4 regions of the Pantoea sp. X-Soil-TKNS-1280 genome follow, and region 1 is predicted to be linked to each of the others. Evidence: predicted binding sites of a transcription regulator. Region 1 holds the regulator's gene; each other region holds the start of a gene.
What was found. The regulator PhoB, encoded in region 1, activates phosphate uptake and scavenging genes when phosphate is short. The targets are predictions, from matches to a motif close to CTGTCATAAAACTGNCNNAT.
Positions count from the first base shown of each region.

Region 1 (3,211 bases):
ACTCGGGGGTGAACCGGTATCAAACAGGTCACCGGCGATAATCAGTGCATCCACCTGATGCAGCTCAATTTGCTGGCGCAGCCAGTCGAGAAAGGCCTGATGTTCCGCCGCACGACTTTTGCTGTAAAAGAACTGGCCCAGATGCCAGTCCGCCGTATGAATGATGCGCATGGATGCTCCCTGCCAGATTTCGCGTTGGGCGATTATATACGGATGGGACTGCCACTGACATGCGTATTAGCCGATCAAATGTGCCGGAAAAATCATCAATTCCTCAGAAGTTAACTATTCAGCGCGGAAAAATATCAGAGGTGAAATAAAGGCTCACTGATAACGTAAGGAGATAAATATGTTTCCTGTTAACCGTAGCGAATCTGTAACCTCCACCTCCGCCATGGGTTCAGCACCCGATAGCCATGCTTTAGCTTCTGCGGCCGGGGACAATATTGTCGTGGTGGCGAATTCAGCACAGCGTATGGCTTCTGCGACCTCTCAATACGACACAGAAGCGCCCGTCACAATGGGGCCTGAAGAGTATGAAAAACTGATTTACGGCAGGGCAACGGGAAGAACATCGTCCTTATTGCCTTTCGGGGCCGGTGTCGTTCCTGCGGGTGATACTGCTGAGCTTTTCGCAACGTTTGTTACTACCAGAGGAAGAACGGTAGACGATGATGCGGTGGTTTATAACCGTGCTCCAGGTTGGGTTTTTATCGCCCATCCTCCTGTTGTTGGCCCCTCTCCGGCCTATTTAGCCTCGTTGCGGGAAGATTTCTTAGCGATGGTGCTGAACCCCGATTTTAATTATCGCGCTGAAAACTGCCTGCCGAACTACGGGGTAATGACAACAATATCAATGCCCTATGTTGAGGGTGCCGAACCCGGGAGTGCGCGCGCGCATTTCTTTTATCTTGATGCCTTCCGACCAAAAGATGTGAGCGCTTTCCTGCGCGATTTTTTCGATGCCATTATTTCCGCCAGCCAGAAAGTCACAACCCACGATGAAGCCATGGCTATAACGACCCTGATGAGTATGAATTATTACTGGGACCAGGCGGACGTCCCACCGGTATTTGCGGGTGATATTACGCAGGATGAGTTTATCAGCATGCGTGATCAGCTGCTGGCAACGGATAAGTTCTCTGCGCTGAAAGCACAGATGGCGGAAAAAGCGAAATCCTGCGAGAAGATGGAAGAATTAGTACGCCAGATGGATCTGAATGACCATCCTGAGGTATAAAATACGTCATTAACCCAGCTCTGGGGTAGCACCCTGCTGAGGGGCCGGGAAGGTCCACTTCCCTGCCTGGAAAAAATCATTTTTTCTTAATAGTTACCTGAGAAGCATATTCGTATGCTACCCGCCAAAAATCCTGTTTCTGCTGTCACATTTCTGTTTTTATACTCCAGAGCACCCGTTGGTTTTTTCATAAAAGTGTCATAAAACTGACGCATAATGACGCCGCAAATCTCAGTGACAGCCGTCATATCAGCAGGAGTAATAATGGCTAAGCGCATTTTGGTTGTGGAAGACGAAGCTCCCATCCGTGAAATGTTATGTTTCGTGCTGGAACAGAACGATTACCAGCCGATTGAGGCGGAAGATTATGACAGCGCAGTAGGGAAGCTGATTGAACCCTGGCCAGATTTGATTTTGCTGGACTGGATGTTACCCGGAGGTAGCGGTATCCAGTTTATCAAACACCTGAAGCGTGAAGCCATGACGCGGGATATCCCGGTGATGATGCTGACAGCGCGTGGTGAAGAGGAAGATCGCGTACGTGGTCTGGAAGTGGGCGCGGATGATTACATCACCAAACCTTTCTCCCCCAAAGAACTGATGGCCCGTATCAAAGCGGTGATGCGCCGTATTTCACCGATGGCAGTGGAAGAAGTGATTGAGATGCAGGGGCTGAGCCTCGACCCATCATCGCATCGCGTGATGTCAGAGACCACGCCACTGGAGATGGGGCCGACCGAGTATAAACTGCTGCACTTCTTTATGACGCACCCGGAACGCGTTTACAGCCGCGAACAGCTGCTGAACCATGTCTGGGGCACCAATGTGTATGTCGAAGATCGTACTGTCGATGTGCATATCCGTCGTTTACGTAAAGCGCTGGAGGTCTCCGGCCACGACCGCATGGTACAAACCGTACGTGGAACAGGGTATCGTTTCTCTGCCCGCTACTAAACGGAGTTTATACCGTGCTGGAACGACTCTCCTGGAAGAGATTATTGACCGAGCTGGTGCTGGCTTGTCTGCCGGCACTGATTCTCGGTTTGCTGTTTGGTTATCTTCCCTGGCTGCTGCTGGCTTCGGTACTGGGTGTGCTGTTATGGCACTTCTGGAACCTGATGCGGCTGTCGCACTGGCTGTGGGTTGATCGATCCATGACGCCACCCGGCGGGCGTGCCAGTTGGGAACCGTTGTTTTACGGTCTGTATCAAATGCAGTTGCGTAACCGCCGCCGCCGCCGCGAGTTAGGCAATCTGATCAAGCGTTTTCGCAGTGGTGCAGAATCGCTGCCGGATGCGGTGGTTCTGACCACGGAAGAGGGGGCTATTTTCTGGTGTAACGGTCTGGCACAGCAGCATCTCGGTCTGCGCTGGCCGGAAGATAACGGCCAGAACATCCTCAACCTGCTGCGTTATCCTGAGTTCTCCCGCTATATTCGCCAGCGTGATTTCAACAAGCCCCTGACACTGGTGCTGAATAATCAGCATCATATGGAGTTTCGCGTGATGCCTTACAGCGAAGGCCAGTGGCTGATGGTGGCGCGCGATGTCACGCAAATGCACCAGCTGGAAGGCGCACGACGTAGCTTCTTTGCCAACGTGAGCCATGAACTGCGCACGCCGCTCACCGTGTTGCAGGGCTACCTTGAAATGATGAACGATTCGGTAATGAACGAACGTTCGCGCAATAAAGCGTTGCAAACCATGCAGGAGCAAACCCGGCGTATGGATAGCCTGGTGAAACAACTGCTGACGCTTTCGCGCATTGAGGCCGCTCCCGCCATTGATCTGAAAGAGACCGTTGATGTGCCAACCATGCTGCTGCTGTTGCAGCGTGAGGCGGAGACCCTCAGCCAGGGACGACACGAGATTCACTTCCACACTGACCCGCACCTCAAAGTGCTCGGCAATGATGAGCAACTGCGTAGCGCAATCTCCAATCTGGTGTACAACGCGGTGAACCATACACCGG
Region 1 is NZ_AP035962.1:1,052,647-1,055,857, forward strand. It holds gene sbcD (exonuclease subunit SbcD) at 1-171, opposite strand, end outside; gene AC6I8X_RS04800 (hypothetical protein) at 350-1,240, shown strand; gene phoB (phosphate response regulator transcription factor PhoB) at 1,505-2,194, shown strand; gene phoR (phosphate regulon sensor histidine kinase PhoR) at 2,209-3,211, shown strand, end outside.

Region 2 (3,211 bases), 350 kb from region 1:
ATCGAACCCCTCGCTACCGAGCGATACCAGCCGATCAGTCACATCCAGCTGTAAACGCACCTGCGGGTATTCCCGCAAAAAATCGCCGATAATCGGCACCAGCTGCTGGCGGGCAAAGGCCACAGGGGCGCTAACGCGCACCAGCCCGCGCACCGGACCGGCTTCATCACGCACGCTGAAAAAACTTTGCTCAATACGCGCAAAGGGATCGCGTAACTCCTCCACCAGCTTTTCCCCGGCAGAAGTGAGGCGCACGCTGCGTGTCGTGCGCAACACCAGCGCCACTCCTGCCATCTCTTCCAGTTCTTTAATCTTTTGGCTCATCGCCGCCTTGCTCACGTCGAGGCGTTCGGCCGCACGGGTAAAACTTCCCAGTTCGGCCAGCACCGTGAGCCAGTGCAGATGCACCCAAAGGGCGTCGGTTTTTATCTCTTTCATCATGATTGTTCAAAATAATAAATAATCATTTCAGGCAGCGCGCTTTTTCTTTGCCGCGGCACGCGGCAGCATAGCCCCACATCCTACTCTTTTCATGTGAGCAAAAACGAGGGTTTAATCATGCCGCTTCTCCAGTTCGATGTTATTCAGGGCCGTTCTGAATCAGAATTACGTACACTGCTGGATGCCGCTCACCGCGCCGTCTTAACCGCGTTTAAAGTCCCGGCACGCGATCGTTATCAGATTGTTCACGAAAATAAAAGATACCAGATGGTGTTCCAGGATACTGGCCTCGGCTTTGAACGCAGTGACAACCTGGTGATGGTGCGGGTGTACACCAGCCCAAGAAGTGAAGAACAGAAAACGCTGTTCATGGCAGAGTTAGCACGCGAGTTGCAGGAAAACTGTGGCGTGCAGGGTAACGACCTGATGATCAGCTTTATCACGAATAACAAAGGTGACTGGAGTTTTGCCGATGGCGAAGCACAGTATCTGACCGGCAAACTCTGATCCTCATCCCCGCTCCCCTGCTGGCAGCAACCCTATGCTGCCAGCCCAAACCATAGCCCGCCTAAACCCGCTTTAAACAAATTCAAATCAGCCGCACAAATCTGACTGGTCATGTTGCAGCCATGTGACAGCCAATATAGATTGACGCGAAAACCCCCGCAGAGGGTCGTTACGCACGGAATGCGTATTTAATTAGCCTGAGGATCTGAATCTTGTCCGAACTCATATCGGTTGTACTTTTTTTGGCTGCAATCGCAGTCTATTCCTACAAAGCCGGGCGAAATAAGTTCTGGTTTGTATTGATTTTGGTTTTGCTTACCCTGTTTATCGTGCTGAATACCACGCTGTATGCCAGCAACTATTTTACCGGTGACGGCATCAATGACGCCGTACTCTATACCCTGACCAACAGCCTGACTGGTGCGGGTATCAGCAAATACGTGGTGCCTGGCATCGGGCTTATCATTGCGCTGTTTTTGCTGTTCTGCCTGCTCTCCTGGCTGTTGCGCCGCCGTAAACAGCAGCATCATCTTGGCTGGAGTCTGCTGGCTATCGCCTGCGCTGCGGGTTCGGTACAAACCACCCCGGCATTTCGTCAGGTCAAAGATTTGATCGTCTCCCATAACCGCCAGGCGGATTCCGACTTCGAGACCTATTACAAAACACCCAAGTCAGTTATTGCCGAGCCAAAGCTCAACCTGGTCTACATCTATGGCGAAAGTCTGGAACGGACTTACTTCAATGAACAAACTTTTCCAGGGTTGGCCCCTGAACTGAGCCGGGAAAAAGATCAAAGCCTCGATTTCAGTAACACTGAGCAACTGCCTGGCACCGATTACACCATTGCCGGGATGGTCGGCTCACAGTGCGGTATCCCGCTGTTTGCGCCATTCCAGGATAATGCCTCGGCAGCGCTTTCCAGCTTCTTCCCGCAGAATGTTTGCCTCGGCGATATCCTGAAAAACTCAGGTTATGAGAACTGGTTTATTCAGGGGGCGGATTTACGCTTTGCCGGTAAAGACACCTTCCTGAAATCACATGGTTTTGACCCGGCCCATATGTATGGTGCGCAGGAGCTCAAAGACCGCGTTAGCGATCCCAACTATCGTAATAACTGGGGTTATTACGATGACACCGTGATGGATGAGGTATTTAAAAAGTTTGAGGAGCTGTCAAGCCAGCAAAAACGCTTCGCACTTTTTACCCTGACGGTTGATACACACCACCCGGATGGTTTTATTTCCCGCACCTGTGAACATAAAAGTTATAGCTATGACGGTAAACCTAACCAGTCTTTCAGCGCCGTTGCCTGTTCGCAGGAACATGTGGCACGCCTGATTGCACGCATCAAAGCCTCGCCCTGGTTTAAGAACACCATCATTGTGGTGACGTCTGATCACCTGGCTATGAACAACACCGCCCATCAATATCTGATCAAGCAACCTCGTCATGACCTGTTTATGGTGATTCGTGGCGATCAGCCTGAAGCCAAAGTGATCGACGGTAAACGGAGTACGCTGGATAACGGTGCCACCGTGCTGGATATTCTCGGCGGCGATAAGGCCATTGGCCTGGGTCGTAGTGGCCTCAGCAGCCCTTCACTGTCTGCCCAGTTTGATAACATGGCGCAGAAGGTGCTGGCGTGGAAACCGGATATCATTCAGCTGTGGAATTTCCCCAGCAAGCTTGATGCTTTCACCATCGATCAGCAGAAAGGGACCTTTAGTTTCTCCGGAACCACCTTCAGGCTGCCCATTCTCTTCCGTGTCGGTGATAAACGCGTGGAGCCACTGCCAGAAGGCGAATATTCCGCCCCGCTGCGCTATCAACTGGCGGACTTTGCCGCTGCCGATAGGTTTGTCTGGGTTGACCGCTGCTTTAAGATGGCGCGTCTGTGGCAGCCACAGCTGGCGCTGTCCGGCGATCTTTGTGTCGCGATGGGACAAATGGGGGGCCAGCCGAGTGTGACCCGTATCGATAAGCCGGTGTGGAAAGGCAAAGCCACCTTCCCGCAAACCACGCTGAGCGACGCGCAGTATCAGCACAACGAGCAGCAAATTCGTATCGAAGACAACGCTATCCGCTACAGCGCCGACAGCTTTATGCTCAACGTGCCCGGTGCACCGCTAAGCGTAAAAAGTTTTACCGGTATTTCGCGCCCGGAACTGTGGGGACGCTGGTCCAACGCCAATCTGGCCCCTGAGGTCAACATTGAATATGTTGACCCGTTACCAGGCCGTTTTGATGTGGTGATCACCGCACG
Region 2 is NZ_AP035962.1:703,670-706,880, reverse strand. It holds gene AC6I8X_RS03210 (LysR family transcriptional regulator) at 1-438, opposite strand, end outside; gene AC6I8X_RS03205 (tautomerase family protein) at 559-948, shown strand; gene opgB (phosphatidylglycerol--membrane-oligosaccharide glycerophosphotransferase) at 1,161-3,211, shown strand, end outside.
Region 2: opgB (phosphatidylglycerol--membrane-oligosaccharide glycerophosphotransferase) is a predicted target of PhoB. The motif match lies at 1,060-1,079, and genes of this name have one in related genera.

Region 3 (3,211 bases), 700 kb from region 1:
CACTACCGGAGCCACCGCATACGGCAGCAACAGCAGGGTTTGATACAGCTTCTTCAGCCGCACCACATAATCCACCAGCGCCGCCAGCAGTAGCGAAAACAGCATGCCGCATACTGTCACCAGCGTGCTGAACTCAATGGTGGTCCAGAAAGACGCCAGGTAGTATTCATCGTTAAACAGGCGACGGAAGTTATCCAGCCCGACAAAGGTGCTGGTGATGCCAAAGGGATCAAGGTTTTGCAGCGAATACCACAGCGCTTCACCCGCTGGCCACAAAAAGAAGATGGCGGTAATCACCAGCTGTGGCAGTACCAGCAAATAAGGCAGCAGACGGGAGCGGAAAACCGGGCGTGATGATGAGGACATAACGGACTCGTTCAGGCAAAAAGATCGGGGCAGATCGCGCAGATCTGCCCCGTTACGGCGGTTACTTCACCTGCTGCTCAAAACGGCGCAGCAGTTCGTTTCCGCGTTTCACTGAGTTATCCAGCGCTGCCTGCGGTGACTGTTTGCCCGTCCACACGCCTTCCAGCTCCTCGTCCACGATGGTACGAATCTGCGGCATGTTGCCCAGACGCATCCCTTTAGTAAACGGCAACGGATCTTTGTTCAGCATCTGACGCGTCGCAATGTCTGCGCCTGGGTTCTTGTCATAGAAGCCCTGCTGTTTGGTCAGCTCATACGCTGCGGTGGTGATCGGCAGATAACCGGTTTTCTGGTGCCATTCCGCTGCGATTTCCGGCTGGGCCAGGAACTGCATAAACTCAGCCACACCTTTGTAGGTGTTGGCATCTTTGCCTTTCATCACCCACAGGCTGGCACCACCGATGATGGCGTTCTGCGGTGCGTTCGGTACGGTGGAGTCATACGGCATCATGCCGACACCAAAGTTGAATTTGGCGTAATGCTTGATATCCGCCAGTGAACCGGAAGAGGCAGTAGTGATGCCGCAATCGCCGTTATAGAACTTGGCGGTTGATTCATCTTTACGACCAAAGTAGGTGAAATCACCCTTCTTGTTCATATCTTCCAGCATCTGGATATGGCGAACCTGCACCGGCTTGTTGAATTCCAGCACCGCGTCTGTGCCGTCAAAGCCGTTGTTTTTGGTCGCCACTGGCAGAGCATGCCAGGCACTGAAGTTTTCAATCTGAATCCAGCCCTGCCAGCCACTGGCATAACCACAGGTCATGCCTGCTTTACGCAGCGCATCGGCGTCTTTCGCCAGTTCCTGCCAGGTTTTCGGCGGCTGATCCGGGTTCAGACCGGCTTTTTTGAAGGCATCTTTGTTGTAGTACAGCACCGGGGTGGAGCTGTTGAACGGCTGAGAGATTAAATGGCCGCTGGAGTCGCTGTAGTAACCCGCGACAGTCGGGACGAACTGTTTTTCATCAAACGCGATACCGGCGTCCTGGAACACCTGATGCACCGGCACAATGGCTTTGGACGCCATCATGGTCGCGGTACCCACTTCATACACCTGCAAAATGGCCGGTGCTTTACCGGTACGCACAGCTGCAATCCCCGCCGCCAGGCTCTGTTCATAGTTGCCTTTGTAGACCGGGACGATTTTGTAGTCTGGGTGAGCCTGGTTAAAACGTTGTGCCAGAGAATCGACTTCTTTGCCTAACTCGCCTTCCATGGAGTGCCAGAAAGGAATTTCGGTCGCAGCCAGCGCATTACCGCTGAGCGCCAGACCGAGCAGGGCACTCATCAGACGGGGACGAAGCGTAAAAGCGGACATAATGTTTTCCTGTGCTTGAGGCGCGCGCGAAATCACGCATTTTTTGTTCGCGAAGTAACATGACACGGGAAAATGACGGAAAAATAACAGGTTAATGACGGGAGTGTGACAAGGGCTATGGTTTAGATTGGTACGTTCTTGCCAACCGCACATTGCGTAGCGGCGCGATAAATCGCGCCGCTACGGGGTCAGGCACCTAAATAAGCGCTACGTACCGCTTCATTGGACAGCAGCGCTTCACCCGTATCCTCCAGCACCACATGCCCATTCTCCAGCACGTAGCCACGGTCGGCCAGTTTCAGCGCCTGGTTGGCGTTTTGCTCCACCAGGAAGATGGTCATCCCTTCTTTACGCAATTGTTCGATGGTGTCGAAAATTTGCTGAATGATAATCGGAGCCAGGCCGAGCGACGGCTCGTCCAGCAACAGCAGGCGCGGCTGGCTCATCAGCGCACGGCCAATCGCCAGCATCTGCTGCTCACCACCGGACATGGTGCCGGCGCGCTGCACTTTACGTTCCGCCAGACGCGGGAACAGATCATAAACGCGTTCAATACGCTCCTGATACTGGCTACGGCTGGCAAAGAAGCCGCCCATTGCCAGGTTCTCTTCCACTGTCATGCGCGAAAACACCCGCCGCCCTTCCGGCACGATGGCGATCGCCTCACGCATAATGCGCGCGGTTTGCCAGTCGGTAATGGTTTTGCCATCAAACGTGATGGCACCTGAGGTGGCACGCGGCTCGCCGCACAGCGTGCCGAGCAACGTGGTTTTACCCGCGCCGTTGGCACCGATCAGGGTGACAATCTCTCCCTGATTGATATACAGGCTGACGTTATGCAGCGCCTGGATTTTGCCGTAATGGGCGCTGACGTTTTCAATGGTTAACATCGGGTTGGCCATATCACGCCTCTCCTAAATAGGCACGGATCACGTCCGGGTTGTTACGAATCTCTTCCGGCGTGCCATTGGCCAGCGGTGTTCCCTGATTGACCACGTAGATGCGATCAGAAATCCCCATCACCAGTTTCATATCATGTTCGATCAACAACACCGATACCTTATGCTCGCCACGCAGTTCCGCGATCAGCTCGTCCAGTTCGTGTGTCTCTTTCGGGTTAAGACCGGCGGCAGGCTCATCCAGCATCAGGATTTCCGGACGCGTCACCATACAGCGCGCAATCTCCAGCCGACGCTGCTGACCATAAGCCAGGTTACCCGCCTGGCGGTTAGCCAGTTCGAGCAGACCAATACGCTCCAGCCAGGTGGCGGCACGGTCCAGCGCTTCGCTTTCCCCTTTACGGAAAGCCGGGGTTTTAAATAAGCCGGAGAACACGCCGCTTTTCAGATGCTGATGTTGCGCCACCAGCAGGTTTTCAATCACCGTCATCTCACGGAACAGACGAACGTGCTGGAAGGTTCGCACAATGCCCATGCGCGCGATTTTCTGCCCCGGCAATCCTTCCAG
Region 3 is NZ_AP035962.1:353,288-356,498, reverse strand. It holds gene ugpA (sn-glycerol-3-phosphate ABC transporter permease UgpA) at 1-366, opposite strand, end outside; gene ugpB (sn-glycerol-3-phosphate ABC transporter substrate-binding protein UgpB) at 428-1,744, opposite strand; gene livF (high-affinity branched-chain amino acid ABC transporter ATP-binding protein LivF) at 1,933-2,646, opposite strand; gene livG (high-affinity branched-chain amino acid ABC transporter ATP-binding protein LivG) at 2,648-3,211, opposite strand, start outside.
Region 3: ugpB (sn-glycerol-3-phosphate ABC transporter substrate-binding protein UgpB) is a predicted target of PhoB. The motif match lies at 1,826-1,845, and genes of this name have one in related genera.

Region 4 (3,211 bases), 1.3 Mb from region 1:
CTTCCATGGTTTTTGACGATAACAGGGTGGTATCCACACCGCCCAGCGTCACTTCTGCGGTGCGGTAGCCTTCAGTGCCGTTTGGCTGCACGCGCCACTGATGCAGCGTTTGCACCAGCTCGTTCTGCTGCTTACTGTTGAGTTGCTTCAGCGTGACATCAGGTAGCTGGTTCAGCACCTGCAACACTTCCACCAGGCGCTTCGGCAGGATTTTCGCCAGACTGTTCTTCAGGCTGAGATTCGGATGCGCGTCGCGCTGCACATTAATGAAATCATCCAGCGGCGTGGCGGGAGAGAGATCCACCGTGACAAATTCGCCCGGTTGCCAGTAACTGGAAATCTGCAACACCGCCGGACCGGACAGCCCGCGATGGGTGAATAGCATCGCCTCTTTAAAGACGGTGCCATCCTGCGCGGTGATGGTGGTGGGTAAGGCCACGCCAGACAGCGTATTCAGCTGCTCCAGCAGCGGCTTATGCAGGGTAAAGGGCACCAGCGCTGCACGCGTCGGGAACACCTTCAGGCCAAACTGTTCCGCCACTTTATAACCAAAGGGCGAGGCACCCAGCCCGGGCATCGACAACCCCCCACTGGCGATAACCAGCTTTTCCGCCTGCACGGCCATGCCGTTCAGCTGCAAGGTGTAACCCTGCTCGTCACGCTGCACGCTCAACACTTCGCTGCGCAGCCGCAGCGTCACCTGCCCGGCCTCACATTCTGCCAGCAGCATATCGACAATCTGCTGTGCGGAATCGTCGCAGAACAGCTGGCCGAGGGTTTTCTCGTGGTAAGCGATAGCATGACGATTGACCAGATCGATAAAATCCCACTGGGTATAACGTGCCAGCGCGGATTTGCAGAAATGGGGGTTGTGCGACAGGTAAGCTGCGGGTTCAGTGTACATATTGGTGAAATTACAGCGTCCGCCACCCGACATCAGAATCTTGCGCCCGGCTTTTTTGCCGTTATCGAGCAGCAGCACACGGCGGCCACGCTGACCGGCCTGCGCAGCACAGAACATGCCGGCAGCACCTGCACCAATAATGATAACGTCAAACTTTTCCACTGCTTTTACCCATTTCACCCGAAAGGCGCTGATTGTAGTGATCTGGACTCAGGGGCGCCAGTGTCAAAAAATTGCCGTAAATATGTCATATTGTAACTGACTAATATTTCAACCTTTTTCCCCTGAATTACCGTGCAGATTACAACTTTAAGTCAAAAAAAGGCTATATTTCCCTTTCCCATACAGCATGTTGTCGCGGATAATGCGCCGCGTTCATGTCCTCCTAAATGGCGTAACGTTTATGCTACATCTGTTTGCTGGTCTTGACCTGAGTACCGGCCTGTTATTAGTTCTTGCTCTGCTGTTTGTATTGTTTTATGAAGCAATCAATGGCTTCCACGACACAGCCAACGCAGTCGCGACAGTTATCTACACCCGTGCGATGCGGGCGCAGCTGGCGGTTGTGATGGCAGGTGTTTTCAACTTCTTAGGTGTTTTGCTGGGCGGATTGAGTGTGGCTTATGCCATCGTTCATATGCTCCCCACCGATCTGCTATTAAATGTTGGTTCAGCTCACGGCCTCGCTATGGTGTTCTCCATGCTGCTGGCTGCGATTATCTGGAACCTCGGCACCTGGTATCTGGGTCTGCCGGCGTCCAGCTCCCACACCCTGATTGGTGCCATTATTGGTATTGGTCTCACCAATGCCCTGATGACCGGGACTTCGGTAGTTGACGCGCTCAACCTGCCTAAAGTTCTCAACATCTTCCTTTCTCTGATCCTGTCGCCGATTGTCGGTATGGTGATTGCCGGTAGCCTGATTTTCCTGTTACGGCGCTACTGGAGCGGGACCAAAAAACGCTCACGCACCCATATGACACCGGCGGAACGCGAGAAAATCGACGGCAAGAAAAAGCCGCCGTTCTGGACCCGTATCGCCCTGATTGTCTCCGCCATTGGCGTGAGCTATTCACACGGCGCGAACGACGGTCAGAAAGGCATTGGCCTGATCATGCTGGTGCTGATTGGCGTCGCGCCTGCGGGTTTTGTGGTGAACATCAATGCGTCCGGTTATGACATTTCCCGTACGCGTGATGCGGTAAATCATCTGGAGCAGTTTTATCAGCAGCACAACAACGCGCTGACGCACATCGTGCAGATGGCGCCACCGGCTGTGCCTGCGCCAGAAGAAACCACCAGTGGGCCGCATGAGTTTCACTGCGACAGTACCCGTGCGCTGCCAGCCATTCAGCGTGCACAGGGTTTGCTCAACAACCTGCAAAGCTACGATCAGCTGACGGTTGACCAGCGCAGCCAGATGCGCCGCCTGCTGCTGTGTATCTCCGATACCGCCGATAAAGCCGCGAAGCTGCCGGAAACCAGTGCTGACGATCAGCGTTTCCTGAACAAGCTGAAAGGTGACCTGCTGGGCACGGTCGAGTATGCTCCGATCTGGATCATCATGGCCGTGGCGATGGCACTGGGTATCGGCACCATGATTGGCTGGCGTCGTGTTGCCACCACCATCGGTGAGAAAATTGGTAAAAAAGGCATGACCTATGCACAAGGCATGTCGGCGCAGGTCACGGCCGCCGTCTCCATCGGCATTGCCAGCTACACCGGGATGCCGGTCTCCACGACGCATATTTTGTCGTCGTCAGTAGCCGGAACCATGCTGGTTGATGGTGGTGGCCTGCAAAGCCGCACCATTAAGAATATCGCGATGGCGTGGGTGTTCACCCTGCCAGTGTGTATTCTGCTTTCCGGTTCACTGTACTGGATTGCCCTGAAACTGGTGTAAGCACGCCGGGCCAGACCCTTGAAGGGCGACAGCAATGTCGCCCTTTTTTATTGCCAGAGAGCCATCGCGATCAGGCTGACCACCACCAAACCACACAAACCGCTGGTCAGGATAAATTGCCCACGCACCCGTTCACAGCGCCGGATAAATTCATCGTCATGATGATCACGATAACGTTTCTCCCAGATATAGCGCACCAGGCGCACCTGTTTGCTGGGCTGGCCGTGCGAAGTAAAGAAACCGGCACCATCCACATATTGATACAGCAGCGGGTCGCAACCGCGTAGCACCGCCAGTAACGAGCGCAGAGAAGAGAAGTAGCGCGCCATATTCACCAGACAAACCACACACAGAGCCCAAAAAAGCGCGATAGTGCTGATCATGATCCCCTCCCGGCTGGAGCC
Region 4 is NZ_AP035962.1:4,059,153-4,062,363, forward strand. It holds gene AC6I8X_RS18955 (BaiN/RdsA family NAD(P)/FAD-dependent oxidoreductase) at 1-1,066, opposite strand, end outside; gene pitA (inorganic phosphate transporter PitA) at 1,308-2,807, shown strand; gene uspB (universal stress protein UspB) at 2,855-3,190, opposite strand.
Region 4: pitA (inorganic phosphate transporter PitA) is a predicted target of PhoB. The motif match lies at 1,127-1,146, and genes of this name have one in related genera.